Regions from separate parts of the Streptomyces sp. NPDC057565 genome, predicted to be linked through region 2. Evidence: riboswitches for the same ligand, from Rfam matches in the RefSeq annotation. Region 2 holds a riboswitch; each other region holds the start of a gene.

Region 1 (7,437 bases), on a different contig from region 2:
GGTCCCGAGGCACAGAGTGCGCATATGCGCTTCGGGGAGCACATGCAGCGGCTGGTCGCGACCAAGCGTGCCGCGCCCGGAGACGACGTGACCTCCAGGATGCTGGCGTACCACGAGCCGTTCACCGACGAGGAATACGTCCTCGACCTGATGGCCATCACCGCCGCCGGCCATCTGACCACCGCCGACTGGATCAGCAACTCGCTGCGGCTGATGCTCACCGACGACCTGTTCGCCGACTCCCTCGCGGGGGGACGACACAGTGTGGCCGAGGCGATGAACGAGGTTCTCTGGGAGGAGAGCCCGACCCAGATCCTCGCCGGCCGCTGGGCCTCCCGCGACACCCGGCTCGCCGGCCGGAACATCCGCGCCGGGGACATGCTGCTCCTCGGCCTGGGGGCGGCCAACTCCGACCCGCACGTACGGCAGCGCATCGCCACCGAGGGAATGTCCGGCCAGGGCGGCAACAGCGCCCACCTGGCGTTCAGTTACGGTGAGTACCGCTGCCCGTTCCCCGCGCAGGAGATCGCCGAGACCATCGCCCGGACCGGTATCGAAGTGCTCCTCGACCGGTTGCCCGACCTCGCCCTCGCGGTGCCCGCGCAGACGCTCGTCCGCCGACAGTCCGCCTTCCTGCGGGGGATGACCTCGCTGCCCGTCCGGTTCACGCCCGTACGCATGACAGGAGACTTCTCTTGAACTGTCCTCACGCCGCATCCCACGAGCCCACTACGGGGGGCGCGACCGTGGTCATCGACCCCATGGTCCAGGACCTGGACGGGGAGACGGTGCGCCTGCGGGACGCCGGGCCGCTCGCCAGGATCGAACTGCTCGGGGTCCCTGCCTGGACCGTCACCCGGCATGCCGAGGCGCGTCAACTGCTCGTCGACCCACGCCTGGTGAAGGACCTCGATGCCTGGGGTCTCTGGCAGAGCGGTGCAGTGACGCATGCCTGGCCGTTGATCGGCATGATCGATGCGGGACGGTCCATGTTCACCGTGGACGGCGAGGAACACCGGCGGCTGCGCACCAAGACCTCCCAGGCGATCACACCACGCCGGCTGGAGGCCATCCGCCCGGACATCGAGAAGTTCACCGAGGAGCTGCTGGACGCCCTGGCCGAGCAGAGCAAGGACGGTGTCGTCGACCTGAAGTCCGTGTTCGCCCAGCCGCTGCCCATGCGGGTGGTCGGCATGCTGATGGGCGTGGACGAAGCCGAACACCCCATGCTGATGAAGAGGTACAAGGCCTTCTTCTCCATGCTCACCCCGCACGAGGAGCGGCTTGCCCTGCTCGCCGAGCTGGACGTCTTCTACGCGGCGCTCGTCCGCAGGAAGACCGCGCAGCCGACGGACGACCTCACCAGTGCGCTCATCCTGGCCGACGAGGGCGGAGAGCCGCTCACCGAGGAGGAGGTGGTCGGGAACCTCAAGGCCATGGTGGCGGCAGGCCACGAGACCACCATCGGGTTGATCCTCAATGCGGTACGGGCCCTGCTCGCCCACCCCGACCAGCTGCGCATGGTGCTCGACGGCGAGATCCCGTGGGACACGGTGATCGAGGAGACGCTGCGCTGGGACACCCCCACCACCCATCTGCTGATGCGGTTCGCGACGGAGGACATCCAGGTGGGCGACCAGGTGATCGCCAAGGGGGAGGGCGTCGTCATCTCCTACCGGGTCATCGGCCGCGACGTCGAACAGCACGGTCCGGACGCCGACGCCTTCGACATCACCCGAGCCACGCCGATCCGCCACATGACCTTCGGTCACGGCCCGCACATCTGCCCCGGCGCGGCGCTCTCCCGGGTCGAGGCGGGCATCGCCCTGCCCGCACTGTTCGGCCGCTTCCCCGGGCTGAGGCTCGCCGTGCCGGACGAGGAGCTCCGCAAGCTGCCGGTGATGACACAGAACGACATGGAGTCCTTCCCTGTGCTGCTGAACGGCTGAACAGGAGAGCGCGGGTCGTCCGCCGTCGTCCCCCGTCTCGGGTGACGGGGGCGGCCCGCACGGAACTCGGTCGTCAGGTGCGGAATCTGACCTCGTGTCGACCACCGCGGGTCGTGGGTTAGGGTTTCCCGTAGGTCATGAGTTCCAGTGCGCAGCCCCGGCTGGCTGGACGGCACCCCGCTCCGCTGCGGGTGCTCCGGGTGACGACCTGCCCCGTGCACGACGTACGGGGAACAGCGGACCACCGGGGTGTGAGCGGCCTGGGTCCACGATCCCGGGAAGGCGATTCCTCACCATGCTTCCTCACTCCTTTCGAACCGACGGATGCTCCCGTTACAGCCCCGGCCATCATCTGCACTGGATCCACGCCAAGAAGTGCAGCGAGGAGCCGGGCCAGGCCGTGGAGCTGCTGCTGACCGCGGACGATGTCCGTGACGACGGGTGGGTCGGGCTGCGCCCCGCGTTCGACTACGCCGAGGACCTGCCCGATGTGTGGATGCACGCTCCACATGCGCTCCAGGAGCTCCTCGCCGAGCACCGGGGACGGGTGTACTGGCTGCCGCGGTGGCACGCCCTGCGGATCGAGCACCAGGGCGACGCGGCGGTGGGGCTGGTGAACGTCGGGTTGGAGAGCGGGGAGCTGTGCGCCACCGATGCGCCCGGTTCGCGGCCGCCTCGTGGGGGCGTCACGTACGGCTTGTAGTCGCGCGCCTGGTGCGGCGGATTGCCCGGCGGTCCGCGGGCGGGGCCACCGGTTCGCTCTGCGACTTCGGGCGGATGCTGCCGAGGCACAGGACGTCGCCAGCGCGGGTCATGGCAACGACGAGCCTCGCCTTGATCAAGGCCCTCGTCGGTGAACTCTCATGCTCCGGCGCCAGGCCCGGCCGTTCGTTCGGCGGGGGCCTCCGCGACGCCCGAGGCGTCCCCGATCCAGCCTCGTTCGCGTGCCAGCAGCGCGATCTGGAAGCGGGTTCGCGCACCGAGGAGTTCGGCGGTCTCACTGATGTGCTTCTGGATCGTCCGTCGGCTCAGCCCCAGGACCCGGGCGATCGCGTCGTCCGTCAGACCCGCGCACATCAGGGAGAGGATGTCGCGCATCCGCCCCGTAGGCCGGCCGTCCGGTTCCGCCGCAGTGATCGGTGGCCGACCTGGGCCGCTGTCCAGCGACACCGGGGTCGCCCGTTCCCAGACGCTTTCGAAGAGGGCGGTGAGCACTTCGAGAAGCGTGGCCGAGTGCACGATGAGCGAACCCGCGGACGGGTCCTCCTGCCGCAGCGGCATGATGCCGGCCGTCACGTCGAACACCACCAGTTTCATCGGGAGCCCGGCCAGCAGCCGCAGTTCCCCGCCCCGGGCTGTTCCGCTCAGGGCGGTGCGCAGCGAAACGGTGTCGGTCATCCCGTCGGTGTCGTACACCGACCGGAGCCGCACTCCGTCGGGCACCGGCACCTCCGGGGTCGGCGCGTCCGAAACAGCTGCGAGGTCAGTCGGCACCGAGGTGCGGTCGAGCACCGCGGACCGGGTGACGTACGGAGGTTTGGCGAGATGGAGCACCTCGTGCCGACTGGACGCGAGCAGCTGCGCGTAACGTACCCCGACCTGCTCGGCGCTCTCCACCACCTCGAACAGGTCGGAGGTGACCCGACGGTGCGACGCCGAGCGGTATGCCTCGTGCAACCGCTCCATGTACAGCTCCGCCCGCGCCAGTTCCTGCCGCTTCTGGGCCAACAGCGAACCGAGAGTGGAGCGGGGCGGGCCCGCGCTCCAGCGCGTGGGCCGATCACCGACGCGGATGACCAGGCGCTCGTTCTCCAGTGCCTGCAGGGCGCGTTCGGCGGCTGCCGGGGTGGCCCCGAGCGCTTCGGCAACCGCCTCGCTGCTCAGCTCCGGGTGCGTGACCAGGCATTCGAGTACCCGGCCGGCCAAGGGGCCCAGACCGGTCCCGGCCCACGGCAAATCCGACGACACCGCCACAGCTGTCCCTCTTTCGGCGTGCTGGCGAGGCCGATCGTACGCGGCGGAGTCGGCCGGAGGAATTACATGCGCGTTACATCACTGTCCGGCGGGTGCGAATCCGTTCCGTTCCTGTCTGTTCCTGTTCACATCTGCGCAGTTGCGCGGACCCGCACTCCGGACCTCCTTGCCCGGCGGATTGCGCGCCGGACAGGGTGATCACAAGCCGCCGTCGCGACGGTGCGTCGAAACCTGTTCGGACATTCGGGGCCTAGTCGAGACATGTCGGCACGATGGAGATATTTCATGCCACAACCCAACCTCGCACCGGTGCGCGGAAGGTGGACCTCCCGGCGCGTCGCCGTGCTCGTCGCCGCCGCCCAGCCTGCGGAGGTGACATCGGCCCGGCCGGCCGCATCGGGACGTATGTCGAAGCCGATGCCGGTTTCCGGGTCGTCTGTTCGACTCCGCGGACACCGGCCGACGGTTCGTCCGGCGCGGCGGCGCGACCGGCAACACCGATCCGGTGACACGGTTCCGTCCCGCCGGGAACGGCTGCTGAACCGCACCACCTGCGGTGGCCGCCGGATCCCCCGCCGACGGCCGCCCCCGACTTCGATCGTCCGACTCTTCGTCGGAACGCGCGAGTTGGTGCAGTAACGCCACAAGGGTTCATGTCTTCGCCGCATGGCCAAGCGGTCGCACGCCGCCGCGCATCGTCACGCCGGAGGCACACCGAGTCTCCGGTTCCCCACCCCCACCGGCCGTCACCACGCGTCCGGACAGAAGGAGTTACAGCAGTGCCGAACAACTCCCGTGACAACAGGGGCATATCGCCTCATGGGCGTCTCTTGCATCGTGGAATCTCCCCATATGGGCGCGTCGCGACAACTGCGGCCGTTGCCATGGCCGCGCTCATCGTTTCGGCCCTCCCCGCCTCGGGCGCCGTGTCTGCCCCGGTCGGCACGGATCAAGCACCACGGCAGATAGCGGCGGAGCCCCGGCCCGGTGCCAGGTCCGTCGCGCTCTCCCCCGCGCAGCGCAGGAAGCTGCTCGAGGCTGCGACCGACGCTCGTGCCACCACCGCCCGTTCACTGAAGCTGGACGATCGGGAGGAGCTGATACCCAAGGACGTCGTCAAGGACGCCGACGGCACCGTGCACACCCGCTACGAGCGCACCTACGCCGGCCTGCCCGTCATCGGCGGCGACCTGGTGGTCCACGAGCAGGGCGCGGCCCGCACCGTCACCAAGGCGTCGGACGCGAAGGTGTCGGTGCCGACGACCAAGGCCGCCGTCACGGCCGCGACGGCGGGGAAGTCCGCCCTGGCCGCAGCAAAGACCGAGAAGACCCGGGACGCGACCCCGGACGGCTCACCGAAGCTCGTCGTCTGGCTCGGGAACGGAAGGCCCACGCTCGCCTGGCAGTCCGTCGTCGGCGGCGTCCAGGAGGACGGCACCCCGAGCAGTCTGAGCGTGGTGACCGATGCGACGACCGGCAAGCAACTCCAGAGCGTCGAGCAGATCCGCACCGGCACCGGTCGGAGCCAGTACAGCGGCCAGGTGGAGATCGGCACCGTGCAGAACGGCAGCCTCTACGAGCTGACCGACCCCGAGCGCGGCGGCCACAAGACGTACGACCTCACCGGCGTCGGCGGCAACGGCGTCCTCGTCACCGACGACGACGACATCTGGGGCGACGGAACGACGGCCAGCCGGCAGACGGCGGCTGTGGACGCCGCCTACGGCCAGCGGCAGACCTGGGACTTCTACCACGACCGGTTCGGCCGCAACGGCATCGCCGACAACGGTGTCGGGGCCTACTCCCGGGTCCACTACGGCGACGGATACGCCAACGCCTTCTGGGACGACCGGTGTTTCTGCATGACCTACGGCGACGGCCTGAACAACGCCAAGCCGCTGACCGAACTCGACATCGCCGCCCACGAGATGACTCACGGCGTCACCTACGCCACCGCGAACCTGACCTACTCCGGTGAGTCCGGCGGCCTGAACGAGGCCACCAGCGACATCATGGGCACCTCCGTGGAGTTCTTCGTCAACAACTCCACCGATGTGCCCGACTACATGATCGGCGAGCTCGCCGACGTCCGCGGCACGGGCAAGCCGCTGCGCTACATGGACCAGCCCTCCAAGGATGCCTCCGTCAAGGGCACCTCGCAGGACTACTGGACCCCCGAAACCAGGAAGCTCGACCCGCACTTCAGCTCCGGCGTGGCCAACCACTTCTTTTACCTGCTCTCCGAGGGCAGTGGGAAGAAGACCATCAACGGCATCGCCTATGACAGCCCCACGTACGACGGCCTGCCGGTCGTCGGTCTCGGCCAGCGCGACGCGACCGCCGTCTGGTACCGGGCGCTGACGCTCTACATGACCAGCAGCACCGACTACGCCGGCGCCCGCACCGCCACCCTCCAGGCCGCCGCCGACCTGTTCGGCCGGACCAGCGACGCCTACGAGGCCGTCGGCAACGCCTGGGCGGCCGTCAACGTCGGCGCCCGCTATGTGAACCACATCGCCGTGATCGCCCCCTCCACGCGGAAGTCGGCCGTCGGCCAACCGACCAGCCGTCAGATCGAGGCGACGAGTTCCCGGCCGGGCCGCCTCACGTACTCCGCGGAAGGGCTGCCCCAGGGCCTTTCCATCAACGCCGAAACGGGCCTGATCACCGGCACTCCGAGGAAGGCCGGCGACTTCGCGGCGGCCGTCACCATCAAGAACTCTCCGACGGTCAAGCGCACGGTGCGATTCGTGTGGACCGTCCTTGCCTCCGGCGGTGACTTCTTCGTCAACCCCGCCCGGTTCGACATCCCCAACTGGAAGTCCATCGAGTCACCGCTCATCGTCGGCGGCCGCAAGGGCAACGCCCCCAGTGACCTCAAGGTCACGATCGACCTCTACCACCCGTGGGTCGGCGGTCAGGTGATCAGCCTGGTCAGCGAGAACGGCACGGAGATCCCGGTCAAGAACTGGTACTGGGACACCGGCGAGGGCGAGCTGCACACCACCTACACGGTCGACGCGTCGGCGGTCCCCGCCAACGGAACCTGGAAGCTCCGGGTCCAGGACGACACCCCCGGCATCTTCACCGTCGATCCCGGCTACCTCGACAGCTGGAGTCTCACCTTCTGACCGTTCTTCTCCACCGCACCGCCCACGCCCGCCGCGCCCGGTCAACCGGGCGCGGCGGTGCGCGTATTTCTCCCCGCCGGCGGCCGGTCGGCGAGGCTGCGGTGATGGGCTTCCCGAGCGCGTTGGTTCTCGGTGTCGATGACGTGGCTCTCCTCCTGGAGCCGGCGTGCTCACCCCAGGTCGGCCGGCGTCCTCTGTGTGGTGCTCCGGGCCCGGTCCGCGCGCGGCGCTCACTCCGCGCGACCGGCGATTCGGCCGGCGCCGGGCATGACGTGAGTCAGCGCCCGTGCAGACTTCCGGAAGCACGGCAAAGGGGCGTCCGCGCTGAGTCGACCCGTGTGCTCGCGGGCGCGGGCGGCCTATCGTGGGGGTGGGCCGCCCCG
Region 2 (7,437 bases):
TGATCCTGGTCTTCTACCACAAGCACACGCAGTTCGCGGGTCCCGGCCGGACGAACAAGAACGTCGTCGGCATGCCGCTGCTGCCGGTGTACATGGCGAAGGCCGGAGGGTTCTTCTTCCTGGTCTTCGGTGTCATCGCCGTCATCGCGGCCATCGCCTCGATCAACCCGATCTGGGCCATCGGCCCGTACCGTCCGGACCAGGTGTCCACCGGCGCCCAGCCCGACTGGTACATGGGCTTCGCCGAGGGTCTGATCCGAGTGATGCCGGGCTGGGAGATCAACCTCTGGGGTCACACGCTCGTCCTGGGTGTGTTCATCCCGCTGATGGCCTTCGGTCTGGTACTCGCCATCATCGCGGTCTACCCGTTCGTCGAGTCCTGGGTGACCGGGGACAAGCGCGAGCACCACATCCTGGACCGCCCGCGCAACGCCCCGACCCGGACCGCCTTCGGCGTCGCCTGGATCACCGAGTACGTCATCGTCTTCATCGGCGGTGGCAACGACCTCTGGGCCACGCACTTCCACCTCTCGCTGAACGCCATCTCGTGGTTCGTCCGGATCTTCATCTTTGTGGGGCCGGTCGTCGCGTTCATCGTGACGAAGCGAATCTGCCTCGGTCTTCAGCGCCGGGACAAGGAGAAGGTGCTGCACGGACGCGAGTCCGGCATCATCAAGCGCCTGCCGCACGGTGAGTTCGTCGAGATCCACGAGCCGCTCGGTCCCGAGCAGCTGCACACGCTCACCGCGCACGAGCAGTACAAGCCGGTCGAGATCGGCCCGACGGTCGACGAGAACGGTGTCGAGCGCAAGGTGCCCGCGATGCAGAAGCTGCGGGCCAAGCTCAGCAAGGGCTACTTCGGCGAGCACAACCAGATCGAAAAGCCCACCGTCGAGGAGTACAAGGAGATCACCAGCGGCCACGGCCACCACTGATCACCTGAACTGATCGCCACAGCAGGAGCCCCGTCCATTCGATGGACGGGGCTCTTCGCTGTCCGTGGGGCTCGATAGGGTGGGGTGTATCCCCTTTATCGGCTGTGGACCCCAGGAGCGGACCATGAACGTTGTGACCCCGATCGGCGGCGACAGCGTGGCGGCTCGTTCCTGGCCGGGCGTGCTGAACCCGCTGATGCGTGGCGAGGACCTGACCGCCGACGACACCGCGTGGGCGATGGACAGCATCATGAGCGGTGAGGCGACCGACGTGCAGATCGCCGGTTTCGCCGTCGCCCTGCGGGCCAAGGGCGAGACCGTCGACGAGGTCACCGGACTCGTCCGCGCGATGTACGAGCACGCGACCACGATCCACGTGCCGGGCCGCACGGTCGACATCGTCGGCACCGGCGGCGACCTCGCCAAGACGGTCAACATCTCCACGATGTCCGCGATCGTCGTCGCGGGCACGGGCGCCAAGGTCGTCAAGCACGGCAACCGGGCCTCCTCATCGGCCAGCGGCGCCTCCGACGTCCTGGAGAAGCTCGGCGTCAACCTGGAGCTGACCCCGCAGCGTGTCGTCGAGGTGGCGGAGGAAGCCGGCATCACCTTCTGCTTCGCGGTGAAGTTCCACCCCGCCCTGCGGTATGCGGCGAAGGCCCGCAAGGAACTCGGCGCGCAGACCACGTTCAACATCCTCGGGCCCCTCACCAACCCGGCGCAGGTGCGCTCCCAGGCCATCGGTGTCGCCGATCCGAAGATGGCTCCCATCGTCGCGGGCGTGCTCGCGGAGCGTGGCAACTCCGCGCTCGTCTTCCGCGGCGACGACGGTCTGGACGAGCTGACCACCACGGCGACGTCCCGGGTCTGGGTGGTCCGCGACGGAGAGGTGCGCGAGGAGGCGTTCGACCCGCGCGACGTCGGTCTGCAGCTGGTCCCCGTCGAGGCGCTGCGCGGCGCCGACGCGTCGTACAACGCCGATGTGGCCCGTCGGCTGCTGGCCGGCGAGACCGGTCCGGTACGCGAAGCGGTGCTGCTCAACTCGGCGGCGGCGCTGGTGGCGCTGGACCCGGGCGAGGGCACACTGAACGAGCAGCTCGCCGCCGGAATGGCGAAGGCCGCCGAATCCATCGACTCGGGTGCGGCTCGGGCGGCGCTGGAGCGCTGGGTGGCGGTCAGCAACACCTGACCGTACGGAAATGTGGCACAGGGCGCAGTCCAGATCTTGGACTGCGCCTTGCACGTCGGCGCACGTATGGCAGGATGCTGGTCAGGTCATGAGTGACAGCGACTACGGCCCCGGCCCGCTGTCCGGCAACCCTCCGTCCGTGGCGGGGTGCCCCGGGTGAAGACCAGGCCGTAGGCAGCGAGGTCTGCGGCAAGCGCGGACCCCTCGACATCTCTGAATGTCACATCCCTGGGGTCCTGGTCCTCAAGGAGCCTCTTGTGAGCAAGCGAATGCGATAGGGCCCAAGGCCCTTCTCCGCACCCCCTTTTTTCTTCTTCCTGCGCTGCCGCGTGTCCGCCGGCGCAGTGAATTCGCCTGCCTCTTACGGGAGTTCGCCATGTCTGTTTCCACCGCTGCCGCCGACCAGTCCGTTTGTACCCCGTTGCCCGTTCTGGGGCGTGATGTGACCGTTCCTCTGGTGACCGGTGGTGAAGTCACGTACGCCGCCCTCGACTACGCGGCCAGCGCCCCGGCCCTGCAGCGCGTGTGGGACGACGTCGCCGCGTACGCCCCGTACTACGGCAGCGTCCACCGCGGTGCCGGCTACCTCTCGCAGCTCTCCACGGACCTCTTCGAGAACAGCCGCAAGGCCGTTGCGGAGTTCCTCGGCTGCCGCCTCGAGGGGGATTCGGGCGAATCCCGGTCGAACAAGGGTGGTGGGCGACGGGAGGGGGACCAGGTGATCTTCACCCGGTCGACGACCGACTCGCTGAACCTGCTCGCCGCGGTGCTCCCCGCCGACTGCCAGGTCTTCGTGTTCGAGACCGAACACCACGCCTCACTGCTGCCCTGGCGCGACGCCCGCGTCACCTACCTCAACGCCCCGCGCACCCCGGCCCAGGCCGTCGAGACGCTGGAGCGGGCGCTCGCCGACCGCGACCCGTACGGTCCGGCGCTGGTCTGCGTCACCGGCGCCTCCAACGTCACCGGTGAGCTGTGGCCGGTGAAGGAGCTGGCCGCCGCCGCCCACGCGCACGGCGCCCGGATCGTGCTCGATGCCGCGCAGCTCGCCCCGCACCACCCGGTGGACATCGAGGAGCTCGACGTCGACTGGGTCGCCTTCTCCGGACACAAGCTGTACGCGCCGTTCGGCTCCGGTGTCCTCGCGGGCCGCGCCGACTGGCTGCAGGACGCCGAGCCGTACCTGGCCGGCGGCGGCGCCTCGCGGAAGGTCGCCCGGCGCACCGACGGCGGTGTGGACGTGGAGTGGCACTCGACCGCCGCCCGGCACGAGGCCGGTTCGCCCAACGTCATCGGTGTCTACTCCATCGCCTCCGCCTGCAAGGCGCTCACCGAGGCCGGCTTCGACCGGCTCGTCGCCCGTGAGCAGCAGCTCGTCACCCGGGTCCGCGAAGGCCTTGCCGAGGTTCCCCAGGTCAAGGTGCTGTCGCTGTTCGGCGACGACGCCCCGCGGGTGGGCGTCATCTCCTTCGTGGTGGAGGGCTGGAACAGCTCGCACTTCGCCGCCGCGCTCTCCGCCGAGTACGGCATCGGGGTGCGCGACGGACTGTTCTGCGCCCACCCGCTGGTCCGCACCCTGCTGGGCAGCGACCCGCAGGACCCGGGCGAGTGCGGTGCGCCGGAGGCCGAGCCGGGCGAGCGGTCGCTCAACGCGATCCGGGTCAGTTTCGGCGCGGGCACGCCGGACGAGCACATCGAGCGTTTCGTCCGCGCGGTCAAGGAACTCGTGAGCAAGGGCGCCCAGTGGACGTACCGCACTGAGGACGGCCGCTGTGTTCCCGACCGGGGCGCGGCGCAGGTCTGACGGGCCCGTCATACTTCTGCCGGGGACGGGCAGCGCTGCCCGTCCCCGGCAGAAGTGCGACGCGAACCTACGCGTCGAGACCGATGGCGAAGGCCGCCTCCAGGTCGTGCTGCGAGTACGTACGGAACGCGACATGTGTGTCGGTGCCCTCGACACCCTGGATCTTGCTGATCCGGCCGGGGATGACGTCCGCGAGGTCGTCGTGCCTGGCCACTCGGACCATGGCGATCAGGTCGTACGTACCGGTGACCGAGAAGACCTCGCTGACATTGTCCAGCGCGGCGATGGCCTCGGCGATCTCCGGAATCCGGTCCACGCTGGTTTTGATGAGCACGATCGCGGTGATCACGGCTGGCTTTCTCCCTCGGTGGCCGTGGCTGGAGCCTTCACTCTAGCCCCACGGCCGTATCGTCCCCAGGCGTAGGCGAAGCCGCAGACGAAGCCGACCACATGGGCGAGATACGCCACCCCGGGACCGTTGCCCGCGCCCTGCGCCGCCATCCACTGCAGCACGAACCAGAAGATCAGCACGATCCAGGCGGGAAAGCGCAGCGGAAGGAAGAGCAGGAACGGGAAGAGGCTGGTCACCCGCGCCCTGGGGAACAGGTAGAGGAACGCCCCGAGCACCGCGGAGATCGCCCCTGACGCGCCGACGAGGGTCTGGTCGGATCTCGCGTGGGCCGCCGCGTACGCCAGCAGTGCGAGATAACCGCAGCCGAGGTAGAAGAAGGTGAATTCGGCACGGCCCATCCGCTCCTCGGTCATGGCCCCGAACACGTAGAGGAAGAGCATGTTGCCGAGCAGATGCAGCCAGCTGCCGTGCACGAACAGTGCGGTCAGCGGGGTGAGCAGGGCCTGCGCGGAGCCCGCCCACAGCTCGCTCGGGATCACCCCCCAGCGCTCGAAGTACCCGGCCTGGGCGGCGAGCAGGGTGTCGGCGGTGCCGTACGTGGGGTTGAAGCCGGAGAGCGGGCTGATCAGGAAGACGGCGCAGCACAGGGCGATGAGGGCATACGTCACCTGCGCACCGGCCGCCGTGACGGCGCGCAGGAGCCTGCCGGTCACTCCGCCTCTCGCGGCTCGCCGATCGATCATGCACAGAGCATGACGCAAGGTGATGGAACGGGACAGACCGCCTCGCCGTGTCTATGGGTATGGGCAAGGCCGTAGGGTTACAGCAGGACATCCGCAGTTCGACGGCGCACCGCGAGATCCTGGGCAGACAGCAGCATCACGCTCGACGAAAGAGGACGCAACGATGACGACGGTTCCCCAGCCGACCGACGGGACCCGCTGGCGCTGCACGCTCTGCGGAAATCTCACCCGCTTCGACGTGACCCGCACCTCCAAGGTCGTCGAATACGTCCATCTCGACCTGGCCGGTGAGTCGACGGTCGAGGAACGCGAGGTGGTCAGTGAGACCATCGAGTCGGTCCGCTGCCGCTGGTGCAACGCGGTGGACCAGATCGAACTCGTCGACAGGCCGGGTGCCGACTCCTGACGGGGCCGTGCGGACAGACATTTTGGGGTGACGGATCGTGGAGCAGCCCGATAGCGGCGCCGAGCCGGCCGATGGAGCCGGCGACGCCGTCGAGGCGCTCGACCGCCCGCTGCCCGAAGGCGTACGGCGGCGGGTCGTCGCGCTGGTCTCGGACGCGTTCGGCGGCCTGACGGTCACCGAACTCCCGGCCCAGCTCAGGCAGTACGCCCGCTTCACCCCGACCCGGCGCGCCAAGTTCGCCGGGAATGCGATGGCGGCCGCCCTGGAGAACGACACCCTGTTCCGTCAGCGCATCGGCGAACGGCTCCGGGAGTCCCAGCCGGAGCTGGCCGCTGCCGTGGAGGCCGGGTCACCGCCGGCCGCCGCCGATCCCGTCGATGTGGCCGCGGCCGCCTATGTGCTGCGCCCGGTCGGCTGGGTGAAACTGGTCGCCGCCGCCGGCGAGGAGGTCCAGCGCGCCGACGCCGAGCGGGCCGACGAGGAGAGCCGGCGCGAGCTGGAACGCCTGCGCGAGGAGCTCGCCCAGGCCCGGACCCAGACGAAGAGCGAGACCGAACGGCTCCGCGCCGAACTCGACGCGGCCCGCAAGGAAGCCGATTCGCTGCAGCGCAAACTCCGCTCCGCCCTCAACGAGGTCAAGCGCGGCGAGGCCGCGGTGCGTCGCGGCAAGGCCGAGGCCGACACCCTGCGGGCCGAGGCGGCCGCCCAGATCTCCGCCGCCGAGAGCGAGGCCCGGCGGCTGCGGGCCCGGCTCGGTGAGGCGGAGGCGTCCGTCGAGGCGAGCCGCAGAGCCGCCAGGGAGGGGCGTTCGGTCGAGGACATGCGGCTGCGGCTGCTCCTCGACACGGTGCTCGACGCGGCCCGCGGGCTGCGCCGCGAACTGGCCCTGCCACCCTCCTCGATCCGCCCCGCGGACAGTGTCGACGCGGTCGAGCCCGGCGCGATGTCACCCAAGGACATTGCTGCCAGGGCTCTTTCGGAGACCGATCCGGCCCTGCTCGACCAGTTGCTCGCGCTGCCGCAGGCGCATCTGATCGTGGACGGCTACAACGTCACCAAGACCGGCTATCCGCAGCTGCCGCTGGAGAAGCAGCGGTTGCGGCTGCTGGGCGGTCTCGCGGTGCTCGCCGCGCAGTCCGGCGCCGAGATGACCTGTGTCTTCGACGGGGCCGAACTGGCCGCTCCGGTACTGCTCGCACCGCCGCGCGGGGTGCGCGTGCTGTTCAGCAAGCCGGGCGTGACCGCCGACGAACTCATCCGCCAGCTCGCCCGCGCCGAACCGCCGGGCAGGCCCGTCGTGGTGGTCTCCACCGACCGTGAAGTGGCGGACGGCGTGGCGAAGGCAGGGGCCAGGCCCGTTGCGTCCGCCTTGCTCCTGAAGCGGCTTTCGCGCGTCTGACGCGCCTTGTGGCGACTTGTCGGAAATCAAGGAACGTACCGTCAAGTCGCCGCTACACCCTGTGTGATGAGAGTAAAGAAGTGGGTGTTGTGGCGAGATTTTTCTTGCCAGGATTTGAACTGATTACAAGATGGTCACTAGGGTCGGGCTTCGAACCTTCGCACGGTTGATCACCCATCCGGGGTGGCAGCGAAGGAACCGCCGAGTCCGTGACGTGCACGGAGCCGGGATTTCGGTCCCTCCATAGCCCGGTAGGCGGCTCGAGGAAGAAGGAGCTCGCCTTCGTGGCGTCCCACCGTCGTCCCAAGCAGCCGAGCCGCGCCCGTGTGACCGTGCTCACCGCTACCGCCGCCGCGGCCGTGGCCCTGACCTCCCAGGCCGCCCACGCCGACCCCAAGCCGACCAAGAGTGAGGTCAAGGCGAAGGTCGACAAGCTCTACCACGAGGCGGAGAAGGCCACCGAGAAGTACAACGGGGCCAAGGAGCAGCAGCAGAAGCTCGAGAAGCAGGTCGGCGCGCTGCAGGACAAGGTGGCCCGCGGTCAGGAGGAGCTCAACACGCTCCGCAGCGGCCTCGGTTCGCTCGCCGCCGCGCAGTACCGCTCCGGTG
Region 3 (7,437 bases), on a different contig from region 2:
CAACAGTCATCACCCGACGACAATGCGAAAACCTCAGTAACCGTGATCGGCTGCACCACGACAAGGGACGCCATCACCCGCCCATCGGCATCAGCCCGCTCGGTGACATCCCCGCAGCGGTCGAAGCGGTCGCCTACTTCGCCGTCACCGAGGCTCTGGCGAACATCGGCAGACGCAGCCGGGCCACCCATGCCTCGGTTCGTGTCACCCGCAACGGTGCGCTGCTCTGCGCGGAGTTCGAGGACAAACGGGACCGGCGGAGCGGACGCCAGCCCAGGGTCCGGCCCGGACGGAATGCGCCGCCGCGCCGCCGCTCCGGACGGCACCTGAAAGATCAGCAGCCCCGGGCGGGCCGGCCGTCATCACCGTGGGGCTGCCGTGCGCGTAGTGACCACCGAGGACAACGTCCTGCTGTCATCGCAGTCCAGTCCCGCCGCGACCATCCCGGACTTCCCGTCTTGGTCCTGTCGCAGGAGGTGGAGCAGGAATATGTGGGCCGCCTCCTCGCCGACACCCGGGGCGGCATCGGATATTGGCTACCGATGTCGAACGCTGAGACCGGCTCTGCAACGAGAGCGCGCGTCTCACCGGCCTTCCCCACGCCAGGTAGCGATGGTCTCCTCCAGCGACACTTCGAGCGCGGCGGGCTCTATCCCGAAAGCCTTGGTCGCGGCAGAGGAATCCACCACGAACGGCTTGCGGAACTGGTACTGGGTCTCGCGGAGTTCGCGGACGATCGGATTGCCCAGCCCACCGAGCCAGAGCACTGCCGCGGGCATGGTGGACAACCGCGGCGGGGGCGCGTCGGCCAGTGCACAGGCGCGGGTGGTGATGTCGCGCATGGAGACCGGTGCGGTGGCCGGCACGTGCCAGGCGCGGCCCCACGCGCTTTTGTCCGCCGCGACGGCGACCAGCGTGCGCGCAACATCGCCGACGTAGGTCCAACTGCGCGGCGCGTCCAGGTCCGCGGGGACACGCACGCGCGCCCCCGCCAGCGCCTTGGGCAGGACGGTCATCGTGAGCAGCGACTGGGTGCCGGCCCCCAGGTAGTCCGAGGATCGGACCTCCGCGGTGCGAATGTGGCCGGCTTCGTGCGCGGCGAGCGCGTCGGCCCACATCCGGGCCCGGACCTGGCCCTTTGCGCCAGTCGCCAACAGCGGATGCCGCTCGGTCATGGCGCCGGTCACCGGGCCGTAGCCGTAGAGGTTGCTTGCGGTCACCAGCACGGCGCCGCTGGTGCGGGCTGCTTCGATGAAGGCCTCTGCCAGCGGGGGCCAATCGATGGGCCACCGGTGGTAGGCCGGGCTGGCGCAGTTGTAGAGCGCGGTCGCCCCCACACAGAACCGAGCGAGAGCCGACGCGTCGGTCGCGTCGGCAACCACCCGCTCGACGGCCGAGTGGTCCGGGCCGGTACCGCGCCGTGTGACCACGCGGACCTGTTCCCCTTGGTCGGCGAGCAGGCGCGCAGTGGCTGTTCCTACCGGTCCGGCGCCCACGATGACGTGCAGAGACATGAGTGACCCCGAGTCTGTGTACGGTGTTCTCTTGCGAGAACAGTGATCTCGAATCAATGTGAGCCACCAGCGACCCGCATGTCAAGAACACTGTTCACGCTACGGACCACTGTTCTCCTCACTGTGCGAGAATGCCGTCATGTCGGTGACATCACTGCGGGCCCGGATCCGCGCGGAGACCGTCGAGGAGATCCGCGCGATCGCCAAGCGGCACCTGGCCACGCACGGAGCGAACCTGTCCTTGCGAGCCGTGGCGAGGGACGCCGGCCTGGTCCCCTCGGCGCTGTACCGCTACTTCCCCAACCGTGATGCGTTGCTGACCGCGCTCATCACGGACGCCTACGCGGCGCTCGCCGCATCCGCGAAGGCGGCGGAAGCCGCCGTACCCCGCCACGACTTGCCGGGCCGGCTCCTGTCGCTCGGGAACGGCGTGCGCTCGTGGGCCCGTGACCACCCTGCCGAGTACGCCCTGATCTACGGCAGCCCGGTACCGAGCTACATGGCCCCGCCGGAGACGGTGGGGCCGGCATCAGAAGTCGTGATGGCCCTGATCGGCATCCTGTTCGACGGTGCCGAACGCGGGCTGCGCCCGGTGGCCCCGCCCCGGCCGCTGCCCGCGGCGACCCACGCGGAGCTGGGTCGGCTACTGGACCAGGGCCCCATGCCGAAGCCCTCCTGGACCGAACCGGCACCCGAAATGCTGATCGCCACCGCCTTCACGCTGTGGACCCAGATGTTCGGCCTGGTCAGCTTCGAGGTCTTCGGACGGCTCAACGACTTGATCGAGGAACGACGGGAGTACTTCGAGCATCAGATGCTGGTCATGGCCGACTTCGCCGGACTCGCCACGGTCGCCTCCTGCCCCGGCGACGGGTGAGCGACGTGGAACATCGACAGCTCAGATACTTCTGCAGGTCGCCGGGGAGACGAATCTGACGCGGGCGGCGCACCGCCTGCGGGCGGGGCAGGCATCGCGGTGTCTGCGGTGGCCGGAAGCGGCTGGTGAGGTGGGTCTTTGAGCGGTGTCCGCCGATGAGGCCGTTCTCGGTCCACAAGGGCAAACGGTTGGCGCCGGGATGGTGGTGGTCGGCAACCACCGGGCATCTGGTGCACTACGCGTCGACGGCGATGCGGCTGCATGTGATGCTGTTTGACCGCGATCCGCGCGTCAGCGCTCTGGCCGCCCGGCCGCTTGAACTGCGGTGGCGGGGGCCGGGCGGGGTGCGTGCGCATGCTCCGCAGTTGATGATCCGGCTGGCTGGTGGCCAGGGGGTGCTGGCCGACTGCACCGCGAGAGCGGAGCTGTGCGGCGCAGCGGCAGCACCGGTCTCGGTCGTCGACCGCCATCAAGGTGGTCAGGGCCGACAGGGACGGCCAGCGGTTGGCCAGGGGGTTGCGCGGCGGGGGTGCCAGGAACGACAGGCCAGTTCGGCCGCGACGACCTGTGCCGGGGACGGCGGGGGCTCATCAGGGGTGGCGAAGGGCCTCGGTGAGGCGGGCAGCGGCCTCGACGACGGCCTGGGAGAGGTGGGCGCCGGGGTAGCGGGTGAGGCGTTGGATCGGGCCGGAGACGGAGACGGCGGCCACCACTCGGTTGGACGGGCCGCGGACGGGCGCGGAGACGGAGGCCACATCGGGCTCGCGTTCGCCGACGGACTGGGCCCAGCCGCGGCGCCGCACGCCGCTGAGGGCGGTGGCGGTGAAGCGGGCACCCCGGAGGCCGCGGTAGAGGCGCTCGGGCTCCTCCCAGGCGAGCAGGATCTGGGCGGCGGAGCCGACCTTCATGGGAAGGGTGACGCCGACGGGAACAGCGTCACGAAGGCCAGAAAGGCGCTCGACAGCAGCCACGCAGATGCGCTCCTCACCCTGCCGACGGTAGAGCTGAGCACTCTCGCCGGTGGCGTCGCGCAGGCGGGTGAGGACCAAGCCTGCGGCGGCCAGCAGGCGATCCTCGCCGGCGGCGGTCGAGAGCTCGGCGAGTCGGGGACCGAGGGTGAACCGGCCCTCTATGTCCCTGGTGACCAGGCGGTGTCGTTCGAGCGCGACGGCGAGTCGGTGGGCGGTGGGCCGCGCCAGACCGGTGGCGGCAACCAGTCCGGCCAGGGTGGTGGGGCCGGCCTCCAAGGCACTGAGGATCGAGGTGACCTTGTCGAGCACACCTACGCCGCTCGTGTTCTCCATGAATGGGTACTCCAGTCTCAAATCCCGCGAGCGGCGGTTGGGTTGCGCTCACGGGGGCTCCGGGCGAGGAGCGGTGAGGTCAGCGGGGACAGGCCGGAAGAGTCGGCCGATTGCCTGCGCCGGACACGAGACGGGTACGCGGAAGGGCCGGGGCGGGAAGCGCCCGGGCGAAGGACAGCACAGAGAGCACCGTGTCTCCTCATCTTTCCCGCGCCACGTTGGCGACAGGCCGGAGTTGGCACTGATCCCGGCCGGTGCGGTGCGCGCGTCGCGCGCCGACTCGACCGGGGAGTTGCCGGGGCTTCGTAGGGCCGGTCCCTCCACCCCTCTGGATGATTCGGGAGGAACCTTACAAGATGCCTCGGGCGGCCCGCCAAACCTCCCCCAGCCCTGACGACTTGGTACGCGATTGAGGTCGGGACGTGCTGGCCTGGTGGATTGGCTGGTGGTGATCAGCAGGCCGTGCGGTGGACGGGCACCATCCTCGGTAGCCCTCGTCGGCAAACCACGGCTGGCCTGCCCTCCGAGGCTGCTATGTCGTGTCAAGCCGCTTGAGTGAGATTCTCAGCGTGTTCAGCTGCCGGTCGCAGTGGCTGGTTCTCCGTGGCCCTGCCACGGTCGGGCGAGCGCTACCAGCGCAGCTCCCGCCGCCGCTACTGCGGTCAGCATGATGAGGGCCATCGGCAGAGAGCTGTCCGCGCCGAAGAGGCCAACCAGGGGTGAGGCGAGGGCACCAAAGAGAAACTGGAAGCCGCCGAGGAGAGCGGAGGCGGCACCCGAGGCGTTTCGTGCCAGGGCATGACCGATACTCATCGCCGCGGGGAAGAGCAGCCCGACGCCGCTCAGGGTGACGAACAAGGTGACCCAGGTGCCGGTGAGGGTCTCGCCCACGGCCAGCACCAGCAGAACCTGCGCGACAACACCGAGCGCGGCGATGCCGACACCTGCCATGAGAAGCGAGTTGAGGCGGACGCGCCCGGCCAGGCGGGAGAAGACCACCCCGGCGATCAGCATGCCGGCGGCGTTGGTGGCAAAGATGAGGGAGTACATCGTCGACGACACCCCATACAGGCTCTCGAAGACGAAGCTCGAGCCGCTGATGTAGGTGAACAGCGCCGCCGAGACCAGGGTCAGGACGAGGGCGTAGCCGATGAACATGCGGCGGGCTAGCAATTCTCCCATCGCGCGAAACGAGCTCGCCACGCCGCCGCTGTGGCGGCGCTCGACCGGCAGAGACTCCGGGACACCGCGTATCACGCCGATCACCAGCAGCAGGCCGATCGCCGTCAGGACAATGAACACCGCACGCCACGTGGACACCGACAGGGTGGCTCCACCAAGCACAGGAGCTGCGATCGGCGCGACGCTCATGATCTGGTACAGCACCGCAAAGTAGCGGGGTAGTTCTCGTCCGTGAAAGCGGTCGGCGAGGACGGCCCGGGCCAGCACCAAGCCCGCCGCGCCGGCCGCGCCCTGCAGGAAACGGGCACCGGTCAAAACCGCGACGCTCGGCGCGACAGCGCACAGGACAGAGGAGACGGCGAATCCGGCCGCGCCCCCGATCAGCAGGCGGCGTCGGCCGATCTTGTCGCTGATCGGCCCTATCAGCAGCTGCCCCACGACGAGTCCGGCCAGATATGCGGTCATGGTCAGCTGCACGGCCGAACTGCTCGCCCCAAGGGCGTCCCCCATCGCGGGGAACCCCGGAACGTACATGTCGGTTCCGAGCGGGACGACTGCGGTCAGGGCACTGAGGACGGCGACGAGCACCACGACGGCCCGCCGGGAGGGGACGGGCGGCGAAGCGGAGGTGGCGGAACGCGTGCCTCCAACACGAGTAGAAAGGGGAAAAATCATGACATAACAGTAAACCAGTAGTTCACCTTTCAACAAATTGGTCCAGACCGAAGAGGCGAGCACCATGTCCTCCCCGTCCGAGATCCGTACACAGTGGGCCCGGCACAACGCCGACCTCGACACATCGCCGATGGAGCTCGTCGGTCTACTCAAACGCGCCACAGGCCTGCATGACCGGGCGGTGGAATCGCTCTACGCGGGCAGCCCGCTCACCCCACCCGAGGTCGACACGCTCATCCCCCTCCGGTACGCCACCGCCCCCGTCATCGCCCGCCGCCTCGCCGAGCAGCTGGGTCTGTCCCGGGCCGGGGTGAGCAAGACCCTCGCCAAGCTGGAAAGGCGCGGATTCATCGCCCGAAGGCCAAATCCCGCCGACCGTCGCGCCGCCCTGGTCACCATCACTCCCACCAGCGCCCGGGCCATCGACGAGCTCTTCCCCCGCCAGCTCGCGACCGAGGCAGAGCTGCTGACGGGACTCGGAAAGGATCGAGAGTGGGTGCTGAAGGCACTGGGTCGGCTGGTGAACGCGATGGAGGAACGAGCCGGGCGCGGCTGACGTCCACTTCCTCACCCGACGCCATCCCCGGGTGCGGCACACAGCGCGCGTTGCCCCAACACTTCCGCGCCTGCCTCCGGCCTGGCCGATCGGCCAGTGCCCGGCTGGTGTCGATGGCCGCTGAACTCTGCATCCTGCTGGTCACCGGAACAGCGCCCCGCTGTCCCAAGCGCAGGTAGGGCCCCCGGCACGTTCAGTGCCTACCCTCTCGCGGGTCGGCACGGCGCCGAGCAGCAGGGCGAAGGTAGGTGCCGGCGAGGTGCCACCGGCAAAAGAGCCAAAGAACACCCTGGCCTCTTCTCAGTCCGGCCCGACCGGCCGGCCGATCGCGTCGACCCGGCCGGCGTGGGCGCCTGAGACGACGAGCTGGACTCCGGACAGGCGCTCCAGCAGCCGGTGCGACAAGTTGAAGTAACCGCCCTGCCTCAGCTTCGGGATGACCACCTCAGTCGTTCCGGCCCGCATGTTCCACTCGCGCGGGCGATAACCGCTGCGCCGGTTGACTCTCTCCTAGCCGACCTGCCCGTACTCGACGACCGTCCGCCCGGCCTCCACCGCGCATCCGGCCCGCGGCGTCACCGAGATCCTCTGCCACCTCGCTGCCTACCTGCCCCTCGGCCCTGGAGACGTCGTCCTGACCGGCGCCCCCCGGCGGGTTCGGACCGCTGCGTCCGGGCGGGCAGGTCGAGGCGACGGTCGCGGGAATCGGCACCCTCGCCAACCCGGTGATCCACGGCACCCACCCGCCCCGCCCAGGAGAGACCACGTGCCCCTGAAACCCCCCGCCCATCTGCCGCCGCCCCGCCTGGACGCGGTCACCTTCGGAGAGACGATGGTGATGTTCCGCGCGGAGGACAACGGCCCCCTCTCCCAGGTCGACCGCTACACCCGGGCGCTCGCCGGAGCGGAGGTCAACGTCGCGATCGGGCTGAGCCGCCTGGGTCACGCCACGGCCTGGGCGGGCCGGGTCGGCGACGATCCGCTGGGCGCCCACGTCGTCTCCGCGCTGAGCGGTGAGGGCATCGACACCGGCGCGGTCGAGGTCGATGCTCATGCCCCGACCGGCTTCCAGCTCAAGGGCCGCGCCGACGTGGGCGACCCCGAGGTGGTCTACTTCCGCGCCCACTCCGCGGGCAGCCGCCTGGCCTCCTCCCCCGCCGCCACCGCTCGGCTGGCAGGTGCCCGACATCTGCACGTCACCGGCATCCCGCCCGCCCTGTCGCCAACGGCACGCGAATTCACATACGAGGCGATGGAGACCGCCCGTGCCGCGGGTCTCACGATCTCCTTCGATCCCAATCTGCGCCCGGCGCTGTCGCCGGACCGGGA
Region 4 (7,437 bases), on a different contig from region 2:
CGGGGCCTTGACGGCGACGGACTTGAAGGTGCCACGGATCTTGTTGACGACCAGGGTCGACAGGGCCTCGCCCTCGACGTCCTCGGCGATGATCAGCAGCGGCTTGCCGGACTGCATGACCTTCTCCAGCAGCGGAAGGAGGTCCTTCACGTTGCTGACCTTGGAGTTGACGATCAGGATGTACGGGTCGTCCAGGGACGACTCCATGCGCTCCATGTCGGTGGCGAAGTACGCCGAGATGTAGCCCTTGTCGAAGCGCATACCCTCGGTGAGCTCCAGCTCCAGACCGAAGGTCTGGGACTCCTCGACGGTGATGACGCCTTCCTTGCCGACCTTGTCCATCGCCTCGGCGATGAGCTCGCCGATCTGGGTGTCGGCGGCGGAGATGGAGGCCGTCGAAGCGATCTGCTCCTTGGTCTCCACGTCCTTGGCCTGCTCCAGCAGAGCGGCGGAGACGGCCTCGACGGCCTTCTCGATGCCTCGCTTGAGGGCCATCGGGTTGGCACCCGCGGCGACGTTGCGCAGGCCCTCACGGACGAGCGCCTGGGCGAGAACGGTGGCGGTGGTCGTACCGTCGCCGGCGACGTCGTCCGTCTTCTTGGCGACTTCCTTGACCAGCTCGGCGCCGATCTTCTCGTACGGGTCCTCGAGCTCGATCTCCTTGGCGATGGAAACACCATCGTTGGTGATCGTGGGCGCGCCCCACTTCTTCTCGAGGACGACGTTGCGGCCCTTGGGGCCAAGGGTGACCTTGACGGCGTCGGCGAGCTGGTTCATCCCGCGCTCGAGACCGCGCCGTGCCTCCTCGTCGAACGCGATGATCTTGGCCATGTGAAGTGGTCCTCCCGGACAGGGGTGGATTTCTCCGGACCGAGTGGCGCCCGCGACGGACGGCCTGCGCGCCCGGTGGTTCCTTGCCCCACCAAGCTTGCGGGCCTCACCGGCCCGGTCCAAGTTCTGTCACTCTCACCTGGAGAGTGCTAACGCCAATGATTAGCACTCGACCCCCCCGAGTGCAAGCGCCCCCGGCGGTTGCGGACAACCCGGAAGCCGGGCGACGGCGCGCGGAGTGCCGGGGGGCGCGACGGGCGGGGGCACGCACGAAGGGCCCGCCCCCCGGTGGGTACGGGCCCTTCGTGCGTGAGTGGTGTCGTTGGCCGACCGCGCCGAGCTCAGCCGACGGCGAGCTTGACCATGTCCGCCTGCGGCCCCTTCTGGCCCTGCGAGATCTCGAATTCAACTCGCTGACCCTCTTCGAGGGTGCGGTACCCGTCCATCTGGATCGCGCTGTAGTGGACGAAAACATCCGCACCACCGTCGACCGCGATGAAGCCGTACCCCTTCTCCGCGTTGAACCACTTGACGGTGCCCTGAGCCATGCCTAACTCCCCTATTACTGGCCCCTGCACAGGACCGCACTTCGCGGACCCGGGTCAGAACTCACCCTCCGACAGGAGAGGGTGCGTGCGCCGGAACGCGTCGACCGCGGCCGAATGTATCTGCCCAACTGCCCTCTGCAACAGGTCAATCGGACGAGAATTCTGGGCAGCGCCGAACGCCCGAATATGGGGAATTTATGTGATTCCAGGGCAAGTCGGGCCGGACAAAGGCCACTTACGGCGCAAGGAGTTGGAACACTTTGGCTGCATCTTGTCGCGGGCGGGCGCATTCTCATATGCGGTCGGCACGGGCAGCGGAGGGGACTTCCCAACTCTACCGCGCTCAACCATGCAGAATTGCCCCCTCCGCTCAGCTCGCAGAGGGGGCAATTCCGGTAACGCTGCGGAGTCGGCCGCAGAGGCCGACTACACGTCAGCAGCCGCCCGCGACCGCCGGGATGATGGAGATGCCCGCGCCGTCCGGGGTCACCGTCTCCAGACCGCCTTCGAAGCGCACGTCGTCGTCGTTGACGTACACGTTCACGAAGCGGCGGAGCTTGCCCTGGTCGTCCAGGACACGCGCGGCGATGCCCGGGTGGTTCTGCTCCAGCGATTCGATGACCTGGGAGAGGGTCGAGCCCTCGGCCGGGACCTCGGCCTGGCCGCCCGTGTAGGTGCGCAGGATGGTGGGGATACGGACCTTGACGCTCATGTGGGTGCCTTCCTTACGTCTCGGGTGGTCGGGTCAGCCGTTGGCGAGGCCGGCGTCGCGGAACGCGTCCAGGCTGGGCCGGATGGTCGCGGTCGGGCCGGTCGTCGGGGCGACCGCGTCCAGAGTCTTCAGACCGTCACCGGTGTTCAGGACGACCGTGGTGAGCGTCGGGTCCAGCAGACCCGCCTCGATCAGCTTCCTCGTCACGCCGACCGTCACCCCGCCCGCCGTCTCGGCGAAGATGCCCTCGGTGCGGGCCAGCAGCTTGATCGCGTCGACGATCTGTTCGTCGTTGACGTCCTCGACCGCGCCGCCGGTGCGGCGGGCGATGTCCAGGACGTACGGACCGTCGGCCGGATTGCCGATCGCCAGGGACTTGGCGATCGTGTTCGGCTTCTGCGGGCGCACGACGTCGTGACCGGCCTTGAAGGCCGTGGAGACCGGGGAGCAGCCCTCGGCCTGGGCGCCGAAGATCTTGTACGGCTTGTCCTCGACGAGACCGAGCTTGATCAGCTCCTGAAGACCCTTGTCGATCTTCGTGAGCTGCGAGCCGGACGCGATCGGGATGACGAGCTGGTCGGGCAGCTGCCAGCCGAGCTGTTCGCAGATCTCGTAGGCGAGCGTCTTGGAACCCTCGCCGTAGTACGGGCGCAGGTTGACGTTGACGAAGCCCCAGCCCTCACCGAGCGGGTCGCCGATGAGCTCCGAGCAGAAGCGGTTGACGTCGTCGTAGTTGCCCTCGATGCCGACCAGCTCACCGCCGTACACCGCGGCCATGACGACCTTGCCCTGCTCCAGGTCGTGCGGGATGAACACGCAGGACCGGAAGCCGGCCCGGGCGGCGGCCGCGCCCACCGCACCGGCGAGGTTGCCGGTGGAGGAGCAGGAGAGGGTGGTGAAACCGAAGGCGCGGGCGGCCTCGACGGCGATCGCGACGACGCGGTCCTTGAAGGAGTGCGTCGGGTTGCCGGAGTCGTCCTTGACGTACAGCCCGCCGGTGACGCCCAGCTCACGGGCGAGGTTGTCGGCCTTGACCAGCTTGGTGAAACCGGGGTTGATGTTGGGCTTGTCCGCGACATCGGCGGGGACGGGCAGCAGCGGCGCGTAGCGCCAGATGTTGTTCGGTCCGGCCTCGATGCGCTTCTTCAGCTCGTCCGGGGAGCCGCTCGGCAGGTCGTACGCCACTTCGAGCGGCCCGAAACAGGACGCGCAGGCGAAAAGGGGACCGAGCTCGAAACGCTCTCCGCACTCGCGGCAGGAGAGTGCCGCTGCGGGGCCGAGGTCGACGGCGTCGGTGGAAGAATCGGTGCTTACTGCAACAGTCTGCGCAGCCATGATGGCGAGGCCCTTTCTCCTCATCTTCCTCGCGGCGCATTTCGCCACGAGCCGGAATTGGCACCTTCCCCACCTGACCTCGCGGTCGGCGGGAGGGTTGCCGGGACTTCAACGGGCCGTTCCCTCAGTCCCTCTGGATGAGCGCTATGGCACTGGATCATCGACCCAGGCATTTATTGGCGGAGGACCCCGACATGCGCCGGTCATCCGCGTTGTTCAAGACTGTAACCGAAGCATCGGACGGTTGAGATAGTCGTCCGAACCGCGAGATGGATCACATACAGGGAGTATCGACCGTGCTGGAAGAGGTCGAACGCTGGCTGGCCAGGCGTTCCTGGTCGGCAGCCGACCGCCCGTTGGACCGGCTCGTCGCCGCCAAGGGCCGGGACCCGCGGCGCGGGAGCGTGAGCGTGGTGCTGCCCGCCCTGAACGAGGAGGCGACGGTCGGCGCCATCGTCGAGACGATCCGGGTCGAGCTGATGGAGAAGGTGCCGCTGGTCGACGAGCTGCTGGTGATCGACTCCGGCTCGACGGACGGCACGGCGGAAGTCGCCCGGAAGGCGGGCGCCCGAGTGGTGCACCGCGACGCGATACTCCCGCGCATGCCCGCGCTCCCCGGCAAGGGCGAGGTCCTGTGGCGCTCGCTCCTGGTCACCAGCGGTGACATCGTCTGCTTCATAGACGCCGACCTGAGGGACTTCTCCGCCGACTTCGTCTCCGGCATCGTCGGCCCGCTGCTCACCGACCCCGGGGTGCAGTTCGTCAAGGCGATGTACGACCGCCCCCTGGGCGACACCGCGGGTCAGGGCGGCCGCGTCACGGAACTGGTGGCCCGCCCGCTGCTCAATCTGCACTGGCCACAGCTGGCCGGCTTCGTCCAGCCGCTCGGCGGTGAATACGCGGTACGGCGCTCGCTCCTGGAGCGGCTTCCGTTCCCCGTCGGCTACGGAGTGGAACTCGGCCTGCTGGTGGACGCCCTGCACACCGTCGGGCTGGACGCGCTGGCGCAGGTCGACGTGGGGGTGCGCAGACACCGCCACCAGGACGGCCAGGCGCTGGGACGGATGGCTGCGGCGATCTATCGCACCGCTCAACTCCGACTTTCCCGAGGTCACTTGGTACGTCCGGCCCTGACCCAGTTCGAGCGCGGCGAGGACGGCTTCGTACCGCGCACCCATCCGGTGGACACGGAGGAGCGGCCCCCGATGTGCGAGATCACGGAGTACGTTTCACGCCGCGCGGCCTGACGCGGCCTGACTTCGCACGTTTGGGTGGTTCGCGATCGGGCTAGATTCCGCAACATGGTCTCCGAGCACGCGGTCACGTCGGCTGCCCAGGTACTCGTCGCGTCCAACCGCGGCCCCGTCTCGTACGCGCTGCGCGCGGACGGTTCGATCGGCGCCAGACGGGGCGGCGGCGGGCTCGTCTCCGGCCTGAGCGCGGTCGAGGACAAGCTGTGGGTCTGCGCGGCGCTCGGCGACGGGGACAGGGCGGCGGTCCGGCACAAGATCGCCGAGCCGGGCGTACGGATGCTCGACATCGACGCCGACGTCCACGCCGACGCCTACAACGGCATCGCGAACTCGGTGCTCTGGTTCGTCCACCACATGCTGTACCAGACACCGCTGGATCCGGTCTTCGACGCGGAGTTCCGCCGGCAGTGGGCGTCATTCGAAACGTACAACCTGGCCTTCGCGCAGGCGCTCGCCGAGGAGGCCGGCGAGGGCGCCGCGGTGCTGGTGCAGGACTACCACCTGGCGCTGGTCCCGGGCATGCTCCGCGAGCTGCGGCCCGACCTGCGGATCGGCCACTTCTCGCACACCCCGTGGGCCCCGGTCGACTACTTCCGGCTGCTGCCCGACGACATCGCGGAGCAGCTGCTGCGCGGCATGCTCGGCGCGGACCGGGCGGGCTTCCTGACCCGGCGGTGGGCGGACGCGTTCATCGGCTGCTGCACGGAGATCCTGGGCGGCACGGGCCGGACGAGGATCGGCGTGCACGGTCTGGGCGCGGACGCGGACTTCCTGCGCCGCCGCGCACACGAGGCGGACGTGGACGAGCGGATGGCGGTGCTGCGGGAGCAGGTGGGCGGCACCGGCCGGAAGACGATCGTGCGGGTGGACCGTACGGAGCTGTCCAAGAACATCGTGCGCGGGCTGCTGGCGTACCGGGAGCTGCTGAGCACCCGCCCGCAGTGGCGCGAGCGGGTGGTGCATGTGGCGTTCGCGTACCCGTCGCGGCAGGACCTGACGGTGTACCGGGAGTACACGGCCGAGGTGCAGAGGCTGGCGGACGACATCAACTCGGCGTACGGGACACCCGATTGGACCCCGGTCCTGCTCCATGTGAACGACGACTTCGCGCGCTCGCTGGGGGCGTACCGGCTGGCGGACGTGGCGCTCGTCAACCCGATCCGCGACGGCATGAACCTCGTCGCCAAGGAGGTCCCGGTGGTCTCCGACGCGGGCTGCGCGCTGGTGCTGTCACGGGAGGCGGGGGCGTACGAGGAGCTGGGCGCCGACGCGATCGTGGTCAACCCCTACGACGTGTCCGCGACGGCGGCCGCCCTGCACGAGGCTCTGACGATGCCGGACGGGGAACGGGCTGAGCGCTCGAAGCGGCTGGCCGCTGCGGCGACGGCGCTGCCGCCGCAGCAGTGGTTCCTGGAGCAGCTGGAGGCGCTGCGGCAGGGGTGACGCGCCCGTCACACCTCGATGGGACCCGACCGGAGGCGGTGCGCCAAGGCCGAGAGAAACTCCACGACGGCTCCCGGTCCCGGCAGCAACAGGTCGGCGCGTTCGGCCAGTTCGGGTACTTCGGCGCTGCCGCTGCAGACCAGTAGGCCCGGGATGCCGTCGGGGCCCTCGGCGCGGAGCTTCTCCACGGCCGCGTAGGCCGCGAGGTCGCCCAGGTCGTCGCCGGCGAAGAGAACGGACTCGGCGTCCGTCTCCCGGACGAACTCCGTGAGCGCCACACCCTTGTCCATGCCGGGCGGTCGCAGCTCCAGGACGAGACGGCCCGGTTCGACGATCAGCCCGTGCCGGGCGGCGAGCGCACCGAGCGGGCCGCGCAGCGCGTCGAACGCGGCCTGCGGGTCGGCGGCACGGCGGGTGTGGACCGCGAGCGCCCGGCCCTTCTCCTCGATCCAGGTACCGCGCCAGGAGGCGAACCGTTCGAGCAGGCCGGGAAGTTCGGCGCGGACTGCGGCGACGCCCGGGTGCGGGGCGGGGGCGTGGACGGCGCCGGAGACGGCGTCCCAGCGTTCGGCGCCGTAGTGGCCGAGAACGACGAGGTGGTCAAGGCCCGGGACCCCGGCGAAGCCGCCGTGCCGGACCGCGACGTCGGCCGGGCGCCCGGTGATCACGGCGACGGAGGCGACCTTCGGAGCGAGCGCGGCCAGGGCCGGGACGGTGCCGGGGTGGGCGCGGGCCTGTTCCGGGTCCGGGACGATCTCGGCGAGGGTGCCGTCGAAATCGAGCGCGACGACCGCGCGCTCGGGGCGGGCGAGGAGAGCGGCGAGGCCTTCGCGGCCGGCCGGGGTGGTGGGGGTCGGCAGGGACTGTTCCGGAGTGCTGCCCATGGGTCGAGGGTATCGAGGGTGGTGCGGTGCGGCTACGGCCCGCGCCCGCGCTCGGCCTGTTCCCCCTGCCCACCCTGCCCGGAATCGGTGGCTCCGCACCGGGGCACCCGCTCCTGCGTCGCCGGAGGGGCTGGATGCGCGGCGATGCCGCAGCATCACCGCCGCCCCCGCCGAGCCTCCCGGATCCGTCGCAGCCGGTTCACCGTCACCGGGTCCTCCTCCAGTGCCCGCCGGTCGTCCAGGAGTGCGTTCAGCAGCTGGTAGTAGCGCGTCGGCGAGATGCCCAGGCCTTCCCGGATCTCCCGCTCCTTCGCCCCCGGGCCGGGCCACGAGCGCCGTTCCACGGCCAGGACCGCACGCTCCCGGTCGGAGAGCCCGGTGCCGGGGCGGTCGGCGGGGCTGTCGGCAGGGGGTTCCGCTTCGCTGGAGCC

What was found. A riboswitch is a leader RNA that binds a small molecule or an ion and turns the genes downstream of it on or off. The one in region 2 is predicted to bind S-adenosylmethionine.
Positions count from the first base shown of each region.
Region 1: it holds a riboswitch for S-adenosylmethionine, as region 2 does, so the genes downstream of both, ACFU8W_RS18980 (hypothetical protein) here and ACFU8W_RS08585 (aminotransferase class V-fold PLP-dependent enzyme) in region 2, are expected to answer to the same signal.
Region 3: it holds a riboswitch for S-adenosylmethionine, as region 2 does, so the genes downstream of both, ACFU8W_RS50255 (IclR family transcriptional regulator) here and ACFU8W_RS08585 (aminotransferase class V-fold PLP-dependent enzyme) in region 2, are expected to answer to the same signal.
Region 4: it holds a riboswitch for S-adenosylmethionine, as region 2 does, so the genes downstream of both, thrC (threonine synthase) here and ACFU8W_RS08585 (aminotransferase class V-fold PLP-dependent enzyme) in region 2, are expected to answer to the same signal.

Region 1 is NZ_JBHVFU010000008.1:224,886-232,322, forward strand. Features, by position in the region: gene ACFU8W_RS18970 (cytochrome P450) at 1-699, shown strand, start outside; gene ACFU8W_RS18975 (cytochrome P450) at 696-1,949, shown strand; SAM riboswitch class IV at 2,083-2,192, shown strand; gene ACFU8W_RS18980 (hypothetical protein) at 2,245-2,652, shown strand; gene ACFU8W_RS18985 (LuxR C-terminal-related transcriptional regulator) at 2,811-3,917, opposite strand; gene ACFU8W_RS18990 (M4 family metallopeptidase) at 4,808-7,054, shown strand.
Region 2 is NZ_JBHVFU010000003.1:297,044-304,480, forward strand. Features, by position in the region: gene ACFU8W_RS08575 (ubiquinol-cytochrome c reductase cytochrome b subunit) at 1-935, shown strand, start outside; gene trpD (anthranilate phosphoribosyltransferase) at 1,060-2,124, shown strand; SAM riboswitch class IV at 2,209-2,326, shown strand; gene ACFU8W_RS08585 (aminotransferase class V-fold PLP-dependent enzyme) at 2,501-3,928, shown strand; gene ACFU8W_RS08590 (Lrp/AsnC ligand binding domain-containing protein) at 3,996-4,277, opposite strand; gene ACFU8W_RS08595 (rhomboid family intramembrane serine protease) at 4,274-5,023, opposite strand; gene ACFU8W_RS08600 (hypothetical protein) at 5,187-5,429, shown strand; gene ACFU8W_RS08605 (NYN domain-containing protein) at 5,467-6,828, shown strand; gene ACFU8W_RS08610 (NlpC/P60 family protein) at 7,113-7,437, shown strand, end outside.
Region 3 is NZ_JBHVFU010000105.1:1,237-8,673, reverse strand. Features, by position in the region: partial or broken gene ACFU8W_RS50275 (DNA-binding response regulator) at 420-539, shown strand; gene ACFU8W_RS50270 (NAD-dependent epimerase/dehydratase family protein) at 585-1,514, opposite strand; gene ACFU8W_RS50265 (TetR/AcrR family transcriptional regulator) at 1,654-2,391, shown strand; partial or broken gene ACFU8W_RS50260 (hypothetical protein) at 2,547-2,786, shown strand; gene ACFU8W_RS50255 (IclR family transcriptional regulator) at 2,982-3,695, opposite strand; SAM riboswitch class I at 3,892-4,034, opposite strand; gene ACFU8W_RS50250 (multidrug effflux MFS transporter) at 4,269-5,618, opposite strand; gene ACFU8W_RS50245 (MarR family winged helix-turn-helix transcriptional regulator) at 5,617-6,108, shown strand; partial or broken gene ACFU8W_RS50240 (IS256 family transposase) at 6,409-6,606, opposite strand; gene ACFU8W_RS50235 (sugar kinase) at 6,875-7,437, shown strand, end outside.
Region 4 is NZ_JBHVFU010000046.1:24,968-32,404, reverse strand. Features, by position in the region: gene groL (chaperonin GroEL) at 1-831, opposite strand, end outside; gene ACFU8W_RS40150 (cold-shock protein) at 1,173-1,379, opposite strand; gene ACFU8W_RS40145 (MoaD/ThiS family protein) at 1,813-2,091, opposite strand; gene thrC (threonine synthase) at 2,125-3,426, opposite strand; SAM riboswitch class I at 3,444-3,570, opposite strand; gene ACFU8W_RS40135 (glucosyl-3-phosphoglycerate synthase) at 3,723-4,673, shown strand; gene ACFU8W_RS40130 (trehalose-6-phosphate synthase) at 4,728-6,122, shown strand; gene otsB (trehalose-phosphatase) at 6,131-7,006, opposite strand; gene ACFU8W_RS40120 (DUF3263 domain-containing protein) at 7,162-7,437, opposite strand, start outside.